3 regions of the Plantibacter cousiniae (nom. nud.) genome follow, and region 2 is predicted to be linked to each of the others. Evidence: riboswitches for the same ligand, from Rfam matches in the RefSeq annotation. Region 2 holds a riboswitch; each other region holds the start of a gene.
What was found. A riboswitch is a leader RNA that binds a small molecule or an ion and turns the genes downstream of it on or off. The one in region 2 is predicted to bind cobalamin.
Positions count from the first base shown of each region.

Region 1 (5,595 bases), on a different contig from region 2:
CAGAACATCGTGCAGCCGCAGCCAGTCGGCCTCGTCGCGGGGCAGACCGAAACGCAGACTGGACGACTCGGAGGTGTCACCCTTGAACAGACGCAGCAGCACGCCGCGCCGCGCACAAAACTCATAGAGCATCTGCGCCTCAGGGGTCACCAGCCATTGGAACAGCGCACAGCCGCCTTGCGGGGTCAGAGCGTAGCGGTCGAGCAACGCCACCAGCCGGTCGCGGGCCTGGTCACAGCGCTCACGTTGACGCGCCTGCCCCTGCTGATCACTGAGGCACACCTGACCGATGATCCGGGTTGGCCCACTGACCGACCAGGGGCCGATTTCCTGCGCCAGCATCCTCAACAGCACCGGCTCGGCCATGACAAAACCGAGCCTCACGCCAGCCAGGCCGAAAAACTTGCCAAACGAACGCAGGACGATCAGCCCGCTGCGCCCTGTTTCGGCCGCCAGGCTCATGCCCGGCGTGTTATCCATGAACGCTTCATCGACGACCAGCCAGCCACCGCGCTCGGCCAGTCGTGCATGCCACTCCAGCAAGCGCTCGGCGCTCAGGTGCAGGCCGGTCGGGTTGTTGGGGTTGACCACTACCAGTATGTCCAGGCTGTCGAGGAAGTAGTCGACCTCCTGCTCACCCACCTCACGGACCACGAAACCGTTCTTGCGCCAGGCATGCGCGTGCTCTGCGTAGCAGGGCGACAGAACGCCAACTCGCCCTCCGCTGCGCACCCGCGGCAGTGCCTGAATCGCGGCCTGCGAACCAGACACCGGCAATAACCGGGACACACCGTAATACGTGCAGGCCGCCGCTTCCAGACCATCGTCGGTCTCGGGCAACCGCGCCCAGGCACGCGTCGGAATCTCCGGGATGGGCCACGACCAGGGCGCGATCCCGGTGGACAGGTCCAGCCAGTCGGCTAGCTGAATACCGTAATGCTGCGCCGCCGCGCGCAACCACCCGCCGTGCTCAAGCATAAAACTCAGCCGCCACGCAGATGACCAGCAGCCATAACCAGACGCCGCGCTGCACCAGTTGCCAGCCGCGATCGATCGAGTCCGCGTCGGCAGGCGCACCCTCACCCAGTTGCGGACGCTGATGCAACTCGCCGTGGTAGATCGCCGCGCCACCCAGTTCGACACCCAGCGCGCCTGCGCCAGCGGCCATCACCGGACCGGCATTCGGACTGTCCCAGGCCGGAGCCTGTGTGCGCCAGCAACGCAGCGCCAGTCGGGTCTTGCCCAACAAGGCGTAAGTCAATGCCACAAGACGTGCGGGAATATAGTTGAGCAGATCGTCGATCTTCGCCGCAGCCCAGCCAAAACGCTCAAAGCGCTCGTTGCGATAGCCCCACATGGCGTCCAGCGTATTGCTCAGCCGGTACAGCACCACGCCGGGCGCACCGGCCACGACAAACCAGAATAACGCCGCGAACACCGCATCGCTACCGTTCTCCAGCACCGACTCGGTGGCTGCGCGGGCGACTTCGGTAGCGTCCAGCTCAGTGGTCTGGCGACTGACCAGATAACCGACCCGCTGACGTGCTTCAACCAGATCATCACTGCGCAGCGCTTGCGCCACCGGCTGAACGTGCTCGCCCAGACTGCGCATGCCCAGCGCGCCATACAGCGCCAGAATCTCGAACAGCCAGCCCACGCCAGGCAACCAGCTCAGCAGCGTGGCCAGCAGCGTCAGCGGCACAACGGTGATGACCCAGGCGGTAACGCCGTGACTGCGCCAGCCACGGCCGCCACTGTTGAAACGCTGCTCGACCCGATTGGCGAAGTTGCCGAACGCCACCAGCGGATGCCATCGTTTTGGCTCACCGAGCAGCGCATCCAGCGCGACCCCGGCGACGCTCAACAGCGCCACACTCATTGATTCACTCCCCATTGATTCTCGTACAGCAGCTCGTGCAGCGGACGCGCCTGCGCCCAGCCTTCCATCACCAGCATTGGCGCAGGATAGAATTCCTTGACCGGCCCCAGGCAAATTATCGCCAGCGGCTTCGCGCCGTCAGGCATGCCCAGCAGTTCGGCCAATGCCTCGGGGTCGAACAGCGACACCCAGCCCATGCCCAGGCCTTCTGCACGCGATGCCAGCCACAGGTTCTGGATCGCGCAGGACAGCGATGCCATGTCCATTTCGGGCAAGGTGCGACGCCCGAAAATGTGTTGCTCACGCCCTTCCATCAGCGCGGCGACCAGCACTTCTGCGCAGTCGTTGATGCCTTCGACCTTGAGCTTCATGAACTCGTCGGTTCGCTCCCCCAGCGCCTCGGCGGTACGAATACGCTCCTCCTCTACCTGCGCCTGCATCCTGCCGCGCAATAGCGGGTCGCTGATGCGGATGAAGCGCCACGGTTGCATCAGCCCGACGCTGGGAGCCTGATGCGCAGCTTCGAGCACGCGCGCCAATAGCTCGGGCGCGACCGTACCACCGATGAAGTGGCGCATGTCGCGACGTTCGGCGATAGCGCGGTACACCGCAGCCCGCTCTTCGGGGCTGAACGCTTGCTCGGTCATGGTTTGAACAGCGCCGCAATCGCCCGGGGGCAGGAAGGAAAATAGAAATGCACGTAGGACGCGGTCAGACGACCCAAACGATAGACCGCTTCTGCGCCGCGCCCGCCATTGGGGCTGACGCCACGCGCAATCGGCTGCAGCTCGGTGCTGGTCAGCGAGTGGTGATAGGTATGGCCGTGCAGCGTGCCCTCGGGCAGCTCGACGGCCTGCAAGGCCAGCGCCGCCAGACGCTTCTGCATGACCGCTTCACCGGACAGCAAGCCGACCAGTTCGGCGCGCACGCCCTCGACATCGGTCAGGGCTTCGAGCAAATAGAGCATGCCGCCGCACTCGGCAAGAATCGGCTTGCCGGCAATATGGTGAGCCCTGATCGAAGCCTGCATTGTGCCATTGGCGGCCAACGCCACGTGGTGCAGCTCCGGGTAGCCACCGGGCAGGTACAGGCTGTCGGCCTCGGGAAGCTCGCGATCATGGACCGGCGAGAAGAAACTCAGCTCGGCGCCCATGTTCCTCAGCAGTTCCAGGCTCGCGCCATACAGAAAGGCAAAGGCTTCATCGCGTGCGATGGCAATGCGTACGCCGCGCAGCAGCGGTTCGGCATGAACCGGGTCGGGCGCCGTAAAGGTCACGGCCGGCGGCAAAGCCACTTCACAGGTACTGGCCAGCGCCGCAGCAGCCATGTCTAGACGCACGTCCAGATCATTGAGCTCACTGGCCTGGACCAACCCCAGATGACGGCTGGGCAATTCGAAGCCGACTTCCCGGGACAGTGCGCCGTACCAGCGCAGGCCTTCGGTCAGGCTGTTCTCCAGCAACTGCGCATGGCGTACCGTGCCGACGCGATTGGCCAGCACGCCGGCGAACGGCAGATCAGGCTGATAGCGCGCCAGGCCCAGCGCCAGTGCGCCAAACGTCTGCGCCATGGCCGTGCCGTCGATCACACCGAGTACCGGCACGCCAAAATGCCGGGACAGGTCGGCGCTCGACGGCGTGCCGTCGAACAGCCCCATGACCCCTTCGATCAGAATCAGGTCCGCCTCGTCAGCCGCCTCCCACAACAGACGACGGCTTTCATCGGCACCGACCATCCACATGTCCAGTTGATAGACCGGCGCACCACTGGCCCGCTCAAGAATCATCGGGTCAAGAAAGTCCGGGCCGCACTTGAACACCCGGACCTTGCGCCCCTGGTTGCGGTGCAAGCGTGCCAGTGCAGCGGTCACCGTGGTTTTGCCTTGCCCGGAGGCAGGCGCAGCGATCAATACCGCCGGACAATCACGCGGGGCTCTCATTGCAATGCGCTCAATGATGAAGGGTTCACAGCTCGATACCTTTCTGCGCACGAATACCGGCCTGAAACGCGTGCTTGACCACGCCGATCTCGGAAACGGTATCGGCCAGGTCGATCAATTCGGCTTTGGCACCGCGGCCAGTCACCAATACATGCTGCATCGGCGGACGTGCCTGCAGGTCGCTGAGCACTTGTTCAAGGTCGAGGTAGCCATGTTTGAGGGCGATGTTCAGTTCGTCGAGCACCACCAGACCAATGGCCGGATCGCGAAGCATTTCCTGAGACACGGCCCAGGCGGCTTCGGCGGCGGCGATGTCGCGCTGGCGATCCTGGGTTTCCCAGGTGAAGCCCTCACCCATTACGTGATAGCGCACCTGCTCGGGGAAACGGCGGAAAAACATTTCTTCGCCCGTGCTGTTGCGGCCCTTGATGAACTGCACCACACCACACTGCATGTCGTGGCCCATGGCGCGGGCGAGCATGCCGAATGCCGAGCTGCTCTTGCCCTTGCCATTGCCGGTCAATACCAGCAGCAGGCCGCACTCGTTGGGCGAGCTGGCGATACGCTCGTCCATGACGGCTTTCTTGCGCTGCATGCGCGCCAGATGGCGTTCGTCGCGTTCGGGGGATTCGTTCATCTGGGTTCTCCGCTCGGGGCAGGCGACAACAGACGGAAGGACAGCACTGGACAGCACGGCAACGCCCTGCACAGAACATCACCCTCCGTGATGTCATTGAGTGATTCAGGCCGGTCTCCGGGCTCATGAGCGGGTCACCCCGGCTGCGCGCCTTCCCATGTCGAAACACAGTGGCGTCAGGCACAGCCTTGACTCATTTACCGTTGCGGGGGCAGCGCCGGGATCGGATCTGTCGACCCACACCGGCTTCCCTGTTTCACTCTGCCAATCGGGGATTGCAGAGCACCTGAAACAAACCGCGAAGGGTAGAGGGTTGGACCGGGAGCGTCAATCGACACCGTCGCCGCGGAACGTGATTGAACCTAGCGGGTTGGCGGTGCCTCTATCAGTTACTGGACCATGCCCTTGTTAATGGAGATCGACAATGTTCAAACTCAGCCCCCACTACGCAGTGTTGCTTCTGGTCGCCGGCGGCCTCGCTGCCTGCGGCGAGTCTTCGAGACTGCAAGTCTCGGATGGAACAGGCCCCTCGCCCAAGCTGCCGGAGCCCAACAAGACGCTGATCCCGACCGTCAACATCGCCCCTGCCGTAGGCTGGGAAAAAGGCGCCAAGCCGGTCGCCGCGCCGGGCACACAAGTGGCTGCGTTCGCCGAAAACCTCGACCACCCGCGCTGGCTGTATGTGTTGCCCAACGGTGACGTGCTGGTCGCAGAAACCAATTCGCCCGCCAAACCGGATGACTCCAAAGGCATTCGCGGCTGGGTGATGGAAAAAGTCATGGGCCGCGCCGGTGCCGGTGTGCCCAGCGCCAACCGCATCACGTTGCTGCGCGACGTAGACAAGGACGGTGTGGCAGAGACGCGCACGGTTTTCCTGCAAAACCTCAATTCGCCGTTCGGCATGACCCTGGTGGGCAACAAGCTGTATGTCGCCGATACCGATCGCCTGATCAGCTTCCCGTATGAATCAGGGCAGACCTCGATCAGCGCGCAGGCGACCAAGGTGGTCGACCTGCCGGGCGGCACGCTCAATCACCACTGGACCAAGAATGTCATCGCCAGCAAGGATGGCAGCAAGCTGTACGTGACCGTGGGCTCCAACAGCAACGTGGCCGAAAACGGCATGGACAAGGAAGAGGG
Region 1 is NZ_CDRVEU010000017.1:71,757-77,351, forward strand. Features, by position in the region: gene cobD (threonine-phosphate decarboxylase CobD) at 1-978, opposite strand, end outside; gene cbiB (adenosylcobinamide-phosphate synthase CbiB) at 971-1,879, opposite strand; gene bluB (5,6-dimethylbenzimidazole synthase) at 1,876-2,526, opposite strand; gene ACW55A_RS25955 (cobyrinic acid a,c-diamide synthase CobB) at 2,523-3,818, opposite strand; gene cobO (cob(I)yrinic acid a,c-diamide adenosyltransferase) at 3,844-4,455, opposite strand; cobalamin riboswitch at 4,547-4,760, opposite strand; gene ACW55A_RS25965 (PQQ-dependent sugar dehydrogenase) at 4,880-5,595, shown strand, end outside.
Region 1: another riboswitch for cobalamin. It lies ahead of cobO (cob(I)yrinic acid a,c-diamide adenosyltransferase); the one in region 2 lies ahead of cobW (cobalamin biosynthesis protein CobW).

Region 2 (5,595 bases):
GTAGTAGTCGTTTGAGTCGAGCAGATCGTGTTCGCGATTGTCCTGATTCTGCAGCACCGCCTGCACCTGAGAAAGCCGCTGGGCAAAGCGCTGGCGTGCGGGCGTACCTTCATCGGCAGCGCCATAGGCGTAACCGCCCCAGTTCAGGTAAACCTCGGCAAGGTCATCGCGGCTCTGCCACAGGCGGCCATCGATAGCACCCTGCACGCCAGCGCCATAGGCACCGGGTTTGGCACCAAATATCCGCCAGCCAGCCTGACGCGCCGCTTCGTCTTCATTCAGACCTTCTGCGATGAAGCCCTGCCGTTCTTCACGGACCCTGGCCGCCAGCGGGTTCAGGTCGTCGGGCTCGTCAAGCGCCGCGACGGCCTGCACCGCAGCGTCGAACAGCTTGATGAGGTTGGCGAACGCGTCGCGGAAAAAGCCGGAGACCCGCAGTGTCACGTCCACTCGTGGGCGGTCGAGCAGGCTGATCGGCAGAATCTCGAAGTCATCGACCCGCTGACTGCCCGTCGCCCACACCGGACGCACGCCCATCAGCGCCATGGCCTGAGCGATGTCGTCACCGCCGGTACGCATGGTCGCCGTGCCCCACACCGAGAGGCCCAACTGGCGCAGGTGGTCGCCATGGTCCTGGAGGTGTCGTTCCAGCAGCAGATTGGCGGACTGGAAGCCGATTCGCCAGGCCGTGGTGGTCGGCAGGTTGCGCACATCCACGGTAAAAAAGTTGCGGCCGGTGGGCAGCACATCCAGACGCCCCCGGCTCGGCGCGCCGCTGGGACCTGCCGGCACGAAACGACCACTCAGGGCATCAAGCATGCCCTGCATTTCGCCGGGGCCGCAGGCATCCAGACGCGGCGCGACGACGTCACGCAGGCTGTCGAGGATCTGGGCCAGATCATCGTGTGCAGGCAAGTCAGTCAACGCTTCGCCCTGGATGACGCGTTCGATAAGGATGGCGGCGTAAAGCTCCAGCCGCTCGCGAGCATCGCCGGCACTGCGCCAGGGATCGCTGCTCAGGGCCTGCAATGCAGCGGGACGCGGGCCGGTCCAGGGTTCGGCCAATTCGCAGTTCAGCGGGTCGAAGTCCAGCTCGAACGCCTTGCTCAACGCACGCAACAGACTGGACTGCGCGCCACGCCCGTCACCACGCGGAATACGCAGCAGGGCCAGCAAGGTATCGATGCGCAGACGACCTTGCGGCGATTGACCGAAGATATGCAGACCATCGCGAATCTGCGATTCCTTCAGGTCACACAGGTAAGTGTCCAGCCGTGGCAGCCAGAGCGCCGCGTCGGCATCGCTGTCGAGGTTCTCGCCAAGCGCCAGTTCGCGGTCGATATGGGTTTCACGGACCAGCTCGAGAATGTCACGCTGCAGCTCGCGCGCGCGGCGCGGATCGAGCAATTGCGCTTCGTAGAATTCGTCGGCGAGCAGTTCTAGATTGCGTAACGGGCCGTAGGTCTCCGCGCGGGTCAGCGGCGGCATCAAGTGATCGATGATGACCGCCTGAGTGCGCCGCTTGGCCTGTGCGCCCTCGCCCGGATCGTTGACGATGAACGGATAGATGTTCGGCATGGCGCCCAGCACCGCGTCCGGCCAGCAGGTTCGCGACAACCCCACACCCTTGCCGGGCAACCATTCGAGGTTGCCGTGCTTGCCGACATGCACCACCGCATGCGCGCCGTAGGCCTTGCATAGCCAGAAGTAGAACGCCAGATAGCCATGGGGTGGAACCAGATCCGGGTCGTGATACACCGCGCTTGGGTCGACCTGATAACCCCGCGCCGGTTGAATGCCAATGAAGGTGAGGCCAAAGCGCAGCCCGGCGATCATCATCCGGCCGCTGCGAAACATCGGATCGGTGTCCGGCGTGCCCCAACGGGCGTTCACCGCGTCGCGATTTTCCTGCGGCAGTTCGTTGAACGCCGCCAGGTATTCCTCCAGCGCCATGCTCTGGTGACACGGGCGTTGGTCGATACTGTCCAGATCATTGGTCACGCCGCCCAGCAGTTGCTGGATCAGTTCAGTGCCAGTGTCCGGCAACGGCGCCAGCGGATAGCCCTCTGCCTGCATGGCGCGCAGGATACTCAGCGCCGCAGCAGGCGTATCGAGCCCCACACCATTGCCGATCCGCCCGTCGCGAGTCGGGTAGTTGGCGAGGATCAGCGCCACGCGCTTTTCGCCATTGGGCAGGCGCGCAAGCTCGATCCAGCGCCGCGCCAGTTGCGCGACGAAATCCATCCGGTCCGGCTGGGCGCGGTAGCAGACCACGTCCGACTGGCTGCGCTCACTGCGCCAGGCCAGGTCCTTGAAGCTGATCGGCCGGCTGATGATCCGTCCGTCCAGCTCCGGCAAGGCAATGTGCATCGCCAGATCACGAGCGCCAAGGCCCTGTTCCCTGGCCTGCCAGGCAGGCTCGTTGTCCTGCGCGCAGATGGCCTGAATGACCGGCACGTTGCGCCGAAACGGCCGCAGATGCGGCGCTTCCGGACTCGACTGGGCAAAACCGGTGGTATTGAGGATCAGCTCGGTTTCAGCCTCATCCAGCCAGTCCTCCACCTGAGTGAAACAGCCGGGCTCCTTGAGGCTGGCCACGGCTATGGGCAACGGGTTGATGCCTTGCGCCTGCAAGCGCACACAGAACTCATCGATGAAACCGGTATTGGCGGCCTGCAGGTGCGAGCGATAGAACAGCAGCGCTACCACCGGCTGCTCGGCAAGCCAGTCTGCCTGCCAATCGGCAAGCTGCGCGCTTGCCAAACGCGGATGGTAGATCGCCGTGCGCGGCAACGGCGCGGGCTCGACCCAGGAATAATCGCGGTCCAGCCAGCGACTGGCCATGCAGTTGTACAGTTGCAGCGCGTTCTGCAGGCCGCCCTGACGCAGAAACTGCCAGAGTCGGTCGCGCTCTACGGCAGGCACGGTGCTCAAATCACTCAGCTCTGGATCAGGGCGGTCATCACCCGGCACCAGAATGACCTGAACGCCGCGTGCCGCGAGCTCCATCAGCCGCTCGACGCCGTAGCGCCAGTAGCCAATACCGCCGTGCAGAGAAATCAGGATGACCTTTGCGTGACGCAGCACTTCATCGACGTACAGGTCGACAGAGGCGTGATTCTGGACCTGCATCGGGTTGGCCAGACGCAGGCTGGGGTAGTCTTCGGGGAGCTGCCGGGCAGCCTCGGCCAGCAGCGCCAGGCTGGAGTCGCCGCTGCAGAGAATCACCAGCTCGGCCGGGGTCTGGCCCAGATCGGCAATATTGTCGTCAGGTACGAAACCGCCGGGCTGGGTTCTCAGTAAATGCATGGGTCAGCCGGCAATCGCAGCGTTGAGTTGCGCTTGCAGGGCTGCGGCATCCAGCTCCTGACCAATCAGCACCAAGTGTGTGGCACGCTCTTCATCGGCCCGCCAGGCGCGGTCGAAGTGCTTGTCGAAACGCGTCCCGACACCTTGAATCAGCAGGCGCATCGGCTTGCCGGGAATGGCCGCGAAGCCCTTCACACGAAGAATGCCGTGCTGCACCACCAACTGATTCAGTGCATCGAGCAGGACTTTCTCGTCAGCTTGCGGCAGTTTCAGGGATATCGAATCGAACGCGTCGTGATCGTGGTCATCATGATCGTCATCGTCGTGGTGATCATGGTGGGTCTTGCGCGCATCGATATGCAGTTCCGACTCGGCACCGACACCCAGCAACACGCTGATCGGCAGGCGACCACTGCTGGCTTCGATCACCTTGACGGCAGGCGGCAACTCTTCGGCAACTTCGGCACGCACCGTCGCCAGACCTTCGGCGTCGATCATGTCGGCCTTGTTGAGGATCACCAGATCAGCGCTGGCCAGTTGATCGGCAAACAGTTCGTGCAGGGGCGACTCGTGGTCCAGGTTGGGATCAAGTTTGCGCTGCGCATCGACCTGATCAGGGAAGGCAGCGAAAGTACCAGCCAGTACCGCCGGGCTGTCGACCACCGTGATCACCGCATCGACCGTGCAGGCGTTGCGGATTTCCGGCCATTGAAAAGCCTGGACCAGCGGCTTGGGCAGCGCCAGCCCCGAGGTTTCTATCAGGATATGGTCCAGATCACCACGGCGCGCGACCAGTTCGCGCATGACCGGGAAGAACTCTTCCTGCACGGTGCAGCACAGGCAGCCGTTGGCCAGTTCGTACACCCGGCCGTTGGCTTCTTCTTCGGTGCAGCCGATCGTGCACTGCTTGAGGATTTCTCCGTCGATGCCCAGCTCGCCGAACTCATTGACGATGACCGCAATGCGCCGCCCTTCGGCGTTGTCGAGCATATGCCGCAACAGGGTGGTCTTGCCCGAGCCGAGGAAGCCGGTGACGATGGTGACGGGAAGCTTGGCCAGTGTTTTCATCAGGTGCCCTTTGGCAATGCGGCGGGCAAACAGGACGAGAACCGCATGCAGGACACGCAGATCGGATCGCCACCGGATCACCCCGCCCGGTTGTAGTGAGAATTCTCCAGGGCCGCAGCATGTGCGGCCCGTTCGAGGCAGGTCTCCTGGCTCACGGCGGCGTGCGGCAGGCAGTGAGAAACGCCGACACGCATTCATCGCGCCTTCCCGCCGCAGCAGTGGCTGTGCAATGAACATGACCGTTTACAGTTGCGGGGGCAGCTGCGGCTTGTACCGCATTCCCGTCTTAGCTCCACTGGGTGATGTTTTACCCGGGGAGAACCTCGAGTCAGCAAGGCTACGCAGTGACTGCAGACAGGTCAATCGTTCAGATTGACGCTGCCCCGCCGCCCATGCTCTCCTGTGCGCCTTGTTTCGGGTGCCCCTCACGGGGTGAAACGGGAAACCGGTGCGCTCGCGTTGTCGAGCAAGTCCGGTGCTGCCCCCGCAACGGTAAGCGAGAGTAGGTCTGATCCACTGTGCCGCTGGCATGGGAAGGTGACCTTGCAGGCTTTGACGCACTGACGTCCTGGCCCCTCGCGAGCCCGGAGACCGGCCCGATATGCTTGCAATGACAAACCCGCGGTGGGCGGGCGCAGTTGAAACCTCCGGCATCTGCCGGCAGGTTCTTTTGCACGTGGCCCACTTGCCGATTACCAACAAGAGGGAACGCCATGTCGACCATCAGCAGCCACGCCGCCGCGCCCAGTTCCACACGCACTCAACGCCTGACAGCCGCCATCAGCGCTGCGCTTCTCGGCGCCTGTCTGGTGTACTTCGCCGGTTTCTCGCACATCGCGGCCGTGCACAACGCGGCACACGACACCCGTCACAGCGCTGCCTTTCCTTGCCATTGAGGGCCACACAATGTTCAAGCGAATCGCCTACACCGCAGGTTTCACCGGCCTGCTCGCCGCCCTGCTGCTGACCCTGCTGCAAAGCCTGTGGGTGGTGCCGCTGATCCAGCAGGCCGAGACCTACGAAAACGCGCCTGCCGAGCAACTGCATCAGCACACGGGCGGCGCGTTGGCCGAACACAGCCATGCCCATGAAGAAGCGGCCTGGGAGCCCGAAAACGGTTGGCAGCGTGTGCTGTCCACCACCGGCGGTAACCTGGTGGTCGCGGTGGGCTTTGCGCTGATGCTTGCCGGGCTTTACACCCTGCGGGCACCGGGTCGC
Region 2 is NZ_CDRVEU010000010.1:252,978-258,572, reverse strand. Features, by position in the region: gene cobN (cobaltochelatase subunit CobN) at 1-3,309, opposite strand, end outside; gene cobW (cobalamin biosynthesis protein CobW) at 3,313-4,377, opposite strand; cobalamin riboswitch at 4,497-4,718, opposite strand; cobalamin riboswitch at 4,777-4,991, shown strand; gene ACW55A_RS19705 (CbtB domain-containing protein) at 5,091-5,273, shown strand; gene ACW55A_RS19700 (CbtA family protein) at 5,284-5,595, shown strand, end outside.

Region 3 (5,595 bases), 120 kb from region 2:
CGCTGCTGATACCGCGTCTGGAGCTGGACGAACAGTTCGCCTATCTCTACTGGCTGGACAGTTGTGGTGCAGGTGAACAGCAACGCTTCCTGCTCGAAGCCGGCATGACTGCACTGGTGGCGATGAGTCAGTCGCTGAGCGGCGAGCGTTTGCCGTGGGAATGCAGTTTCTGTCACGAAGAGCCACGCTACATCGAGCAGTACTGGGTTCATCTGGGCGAAAACACGGCATTTGGCCGCCCGCTGAACATGATGCGCCTGCCCAGGTATTACCTTACCCATGCCTGGCCTGGCGCATCGCCCATTGCGGTGCAGGTCGCGCAGCAGGAAGCCGACGGGCAACTCGCCGCGCTGGGCATGTCGTTCAGCCTGCTGGACCGCTTGCACCAGCACCTGCGTGAACATGTGCGACAGGCCACCAGCCTGGAACAGGTCGCTCACGCTTTCGCCATGAGCCCGGCCACGCTGAAGCGCAAGCTGCACAAGCACGGCACGCACTTTCAGGCGCAGCACGACCTGGCGCGCAAGCACGTCGCGTTGTACCTGTATCAGATCAAGGGGATGAGCAACGAAGCTGTGGCGGACTACCTGAACTTCAACGACCCGGCCAATTTCCGCCGTTCATTCAAACGCTGGACCGGCAGCACACCGCCCCTGATCCAGCGCCTTTTCAACTTCGAATGAGTCCGCCTCAGCGCTGCGCGCACAGCTTGTAACCCAGGCCATGGGCCGTGTGCAGTAACGGCGTGTCGTGCCCGCCATCCAGTACCCGCCTGAGCACGTGGATGTTGCTGCGCAAACTGCTGCTGTTCGGGGCATCACGGCCCCAAAGCGCCTCTTCCAGCTCGGCCCGCTTGACGATATGCGGGCTTTTGCGCATCAGCAGTTCCAATAGCTTCATGTTGGTCGGGTTGAGCTTCAAAGGCACGCCTTTGCGGGTGACCTCCAGGGTGTCGAGATCGAACTGCAGGTCGGCAACCACCATCATCCGGTTGTCCTGGCGCTGCCGTCGGCTGACGATCGCTTCTACCCTGGCGAGCACTTCGGACATTGCAAACGGCTTGGTGATGTAGTCGTCGGCCCCCACCTTGAAACCGGTGAGCCGATCATCCAGTTCATCGCGCGCGCTGAGCATCACAATCGCGACTTCCGACTTCGAATACTGGCGCAGGCTGTGGCAGATCTGGTTGCCGTCGATGCCGGGCAGCATGATGTCGAGAATGATCGCATCGAAGCGTTTCGACGCGGCCAGATGCAGCCCGCTCAGGCCGTCCAGCGCCCCTTCTACCGCATGCCCCCTGAGCTCGAAGAATTCCAGCAGGTTATCGTGGATATCACGATGGTCTTCAATAACCAGAATGTTCATTGCCGCGCCTTGTTGTTGTTCTACCCGGCCGACCGGGAACCTGTCGCCAGTGCGTCTGCAGGTCGAGTGACGAATGCATCAGGTTTGTTGACGGCCAACGCCTGGCGAATCGGCTGTTGCAACCTCGATCGGCCATAGAAGCACAAGGCAACCAGCAACGTGCTCAGCCACACCACAATACCTGCCCAGAAGGTGTGCGACATGAAGTGCCAGCCTTGCAGCACCCGCGTGGTGCCGTAAATCATCCCGAGCAGCAGAATGGTCGCCAGCAGGGTATTCGAATGCCGCCAGCAATAGCGACGAGCCACGAAGTACAGGACCAGCAGACTGAACGCGCTTGACGCGTGACCGCCCGGCCAGCATCGCCCGGCGCCGGCCTCGTGCAGCAGGTTGAAGTTCCTGAACCACTCGATGTGCGCCTGACTGCCACCGTACAAGGTAGTCTCGACAGGACAGTAAACGCTGGTATGGCTTTTCAGGTAATGGATCATGGCGGTGCTCAGCGCAAAGGCAACGATGACGAAAAAGAAGTCCAGCCGGTGCCTGCGTGCAAAGCGCAGGAAGGTGCCCAACCGAGAGCCCGTCAGCCGCCTCGCAAGGCGCGATTCATCATATTTTTCCAGCAACGGCCAGACAAAGGACAGCATCGCACCAATGATCGCCAGCTCTCCGGTCCAGTTCGGAAGGATCCGCGCCCATCTGTGTGTGATGTTCTCGAACAGATGGCTCTGGCCGATGGGAAACACCCCGGCCGTCGAATCGAAAAACAGGTCACTCAGTTGCCGGTCGATCGTGGTCAGGTCGAAGGTGACGAAGACCAGTAACGCGAAAAACACCGGTACACCCAGGTTGATGCCGTAGAACCGCAGCCTGGCGCTGGAAGATGTCGTCAATTGAATTGCTCGCTGTTGAGGTTTGCCCATTGCCCGGCATTCAGGGAGCCGAGGATTTTCGGCGGATGGCTGCCGTCTATTTGTACGAAAAACGCCTGGGCGTACTCACTGGAGCGCTCGCCGCCAGGTACGCCGACCTTGCGCTCGAACTGATCGATGCAGCCACTGTGGGTCACCAGCACCATGTTCTCGCCGCTGACCTTGTGGGCCTGCACCGCTTTCATGAAGCCGCTGTCACAGTCGTTGATCCAGTCCTGGCCAGCCACCGCGTGCCCGGCCAACAGCTGCGCAGTCTGTTGCGTGCGGGTCTTGGAGCTGGCGATCATGCGCGCGTGGTCCATGCCCATTTTCTGCAACCCGGCGCCCACCGCCAAAGCGGCGTCGCGGCCGTTGGAGGTAATGCCGTCGGCGTCGCTCATGCACGGGTTGCTCGAGCGGTCACAGCGTTCGGCGTGGCGAATCATCACCACCACATTGCCTTGCCGCCAGTGCTCGCGAAGGCCGGAAACGCTCAGGTTGCTGCCGACCCCCAGGTCCACCACATGCACGCCTGAGAACGCCGAGTAGAACCATGCACAGATAGCCGTCAGCACGACGGCAACGGACATCGATACGATGTGCCGATGCAATTTGTAGCGCTGACTGATGCCCGAACGGGGAAGTACATTCTTGTTGATTATCGTGTCGGTCAAGGGACCACTCCTGCCATGAACCTATGTGTGGCGTTGACCTAGGGAGTGCCCGAGGTCTATGCCGCTCCCATGCAGGCAAGATAGGTTCAGCATCGTCCCGATGCGGTGAAGAAGATGTGAAAAACGTGTTGTGGCCCAGCGCCATGTTTTTCACGCGAACGCTCTGGAATGGGCCTTTGCGGTTTTACGGACGTGAACATGAAGATAATTTAAGCGTTTTTCCCGAAAGTTCCGTGCCCATCGGGACGGTTTTGGACTGACAGACCGTGTGCTGCAGCAGCTGTGCGCAAAGGATTAGCCACTAAAACGCTTATCGTTTACCATGCCGCGCGTCGGTTTCCGAGAGGAACTAACAGGGAATTCGCACGCCTTTCTCACCAGGCGAAAAACGAAACTGCCCCCGCAACTGTAGGCACCGAGCCTGCTCCATGACTGCCACTGGATCGTGATCCGGGAAGGCCGGAGCCTAGCGATGACGTGTCAGTCAGGAGACCTGCCGACCCGCTTCAATCCACTAACCGGCGGGGTGTCCGGGAAGGACATCCGCACGCGTCGGCATTTCCTGTCGTGCCCGGTGATCATCCGGGGATGTGTTTCCTGATGTGCATTGCGCCCTGGCACCTGCTCCAACGGAGACCGCATTTCATGTCGCTGCCCCGCCTCGCCGCACTCGCTGCCAGCCTGACGCTGTCCACCCTGGCCCTCGCCGCCCCCACTCAGTACCCGCTGACCCTTGAAAACTGTGGCGCGACCCTGACCTTCCAGCATGCGCCGACCAAGGCCGTCACCATTGGCCAGGCCGGCACCGAAATGCTTTACGAACTGGGCCTCGGCGACAGACTGGTCGGCACTTCCCTGTGGTTCAACAATGTATTGCCACGCTTCAAGGCGCAGAACGACAAGGTCGAGCGCCTGGCCGACAACGAGCCCAGTTTCGAGGCAGTGATTGGCAAGCGACCGGAACTGGTGGCCGTGCAACTGGAGTGGATGGTCGGCAAACAGGGCGTGGTCGGCACCCGCGAGCAGTTCCATGACCTGAAGATACCCACCTACATCCTGCCGTCCGACTGCGAAGGCAAGGACAATCTGGTCGGTGCCGATGGCACACGCCTGGAGCCGTTCCGCATCGACACCATCTACAAGAGCATCGAGCAACTGGCGCAGATTTTCGATGTGCGGGATCGCGGCGACGCGCTGGTTGCCGACCTCAAGGCCCGCCTGAGCGCAGCGATCGCCAACGTCCGGCAGAACAAGGCCAATGACGTCTCGGCGCTGTTCTGGTTCTCCAGCTCCGACCTCGCCAGCGACCCTTTCGTGGCCGGTCGCAAAGGCATTCCGGACTTCATGCTCAACAGCCTGGGCATGCGCAATATCGTTCAGTCCGACGAGGAATGGCCGACTGTGGGCTGGGAAACCATCGCCAAGGCCAACCCGAGCATTCTGGTCATCGCGCGCATGGATCGCCGCCGCTTCCCGGCCGACGATTACCTGAAAAAAATCGAATTCCTCAAGACCGACCCGGTGACCCGCAACATGGACGCGGTCAAGCATGACCGGATCGTGATCATCGACGCCGAGGGTATGCAGGCGGGCCTGCGTCTGTTTACCGGCTTCGAGGAACTGGCTGACGCCGCCAACCGTTTCAACGCTGCCAAATGAGATTGCCGATAGCGTTGGTTCATGTGCTCTGGGTCTCGGCAGTGCTGGTGCTGGCGATCATGATCGGGGCCGCGATCGGTGAAACCTCGATCAGCCTGAACGTGGTTTTCCAGGTGCTGGCCAACAAACTCTGGGGCGCTGGCTATGTACTCGACCCTATAGACGAAGGCATCGTCTGGAACTACCGGCTGACCCGCGCCATTGTCGCGGCGGCCTGCGGGGCCGGGCTGGCGATCTGTGGCGTGGTGTTGCAGTCGCTATTGCGCAACCCGCTGGCAGACCCGTATCTGCTGGGGATTTCCGCAGGGGCTTCCACCGGTGCAGTACTGGTCGCCATTCTGGGCTTCGGTGCAGGTGCGATCTCGATGTCGGCGGGCGCTTTTGTCGGGGCCGTGGCGGCATTTTCGCTGGTCGCCCTGCTGGCGCACTCTTCACGCGGCACCACGGCAGCCGGGCAGATCATTCTGGCCGGGATCGCCGGGTCGCAACTGTTCAATGCCCTGACCTCGTTTCTGATCACCAAATCGGCAAGCTCCGAGCAGGCACGCGGCATCATGTTCTGGCTGCTGGGTAACCTCAGCGGTGTGCGCTGGCACTCGGTCTGGCTGGCTGTGCCGACAGTGCTGGCAGGCCTGCTGGTGTGCCTCTGGCACCGGCGAGCGCTGGACGCGTTCACCTTCGGCAGCGACTCGGCGGCATCACTGGGGATCGCGGTACGGCGCGTACAGATCATCCTGATCGCCAGCGCTGCGCTGGTCACCGCGGTGATGGTCTCGATTGTCGGCTCCATCGGCTTCGTCGGGCTGGTGATCCCGCACGCGGTGCGGATGCTGGTCGGTGTCCGGCACGCCCGGCTGGTGCCGTTGAGCGCCTTGAGCGGCGCACTGTTTCTGATCGCTGCCGATATCCTTTCGCGCACCCTGATCAAGGGGCAGGCGCTGCCGATCGGTGTGATTACCGCACTGATCGGCGCACCGGTCTTCGCT
Region 3 is NZ_CDRVEU010000010.1:137,130-142,724, reverse strand. Features, by position in the region: gene ACW55A_RS19245 (AraC family transcriptional regulator) at 1-683, shown strand, start outside; gene ACW55A_RS19240 (response regulator transcription factor) at 691-1,365, opposite strand; gene ACW55A_RS19235 (phosphatase PAP2 family protein) at 1,386-2,258, opposite strand; gene pmrG (lipopolysaccharide core heptose(II)-phosphate phosphatase PmrG) at 2,255-2,950, opposite strand; cobalamin riboswitch at 3,267-3,465, shown strand; gene ACW55A_RS19225 (ABC transporter substrate-binding protein) at 3,596-4,609, shown strand; gene ACW55A_RS19220 (FecCD family ABC transporter permease) at 4,606-5,595, shown strand, end outside.
Region 3: another riboswitch for cobalamin. It lies ahead of ACW55A_RS19225 (ABC transporter substrate-binding protein); the one in region 2 lies ahead of cobW (cobalamin biosynthesis protein CobW).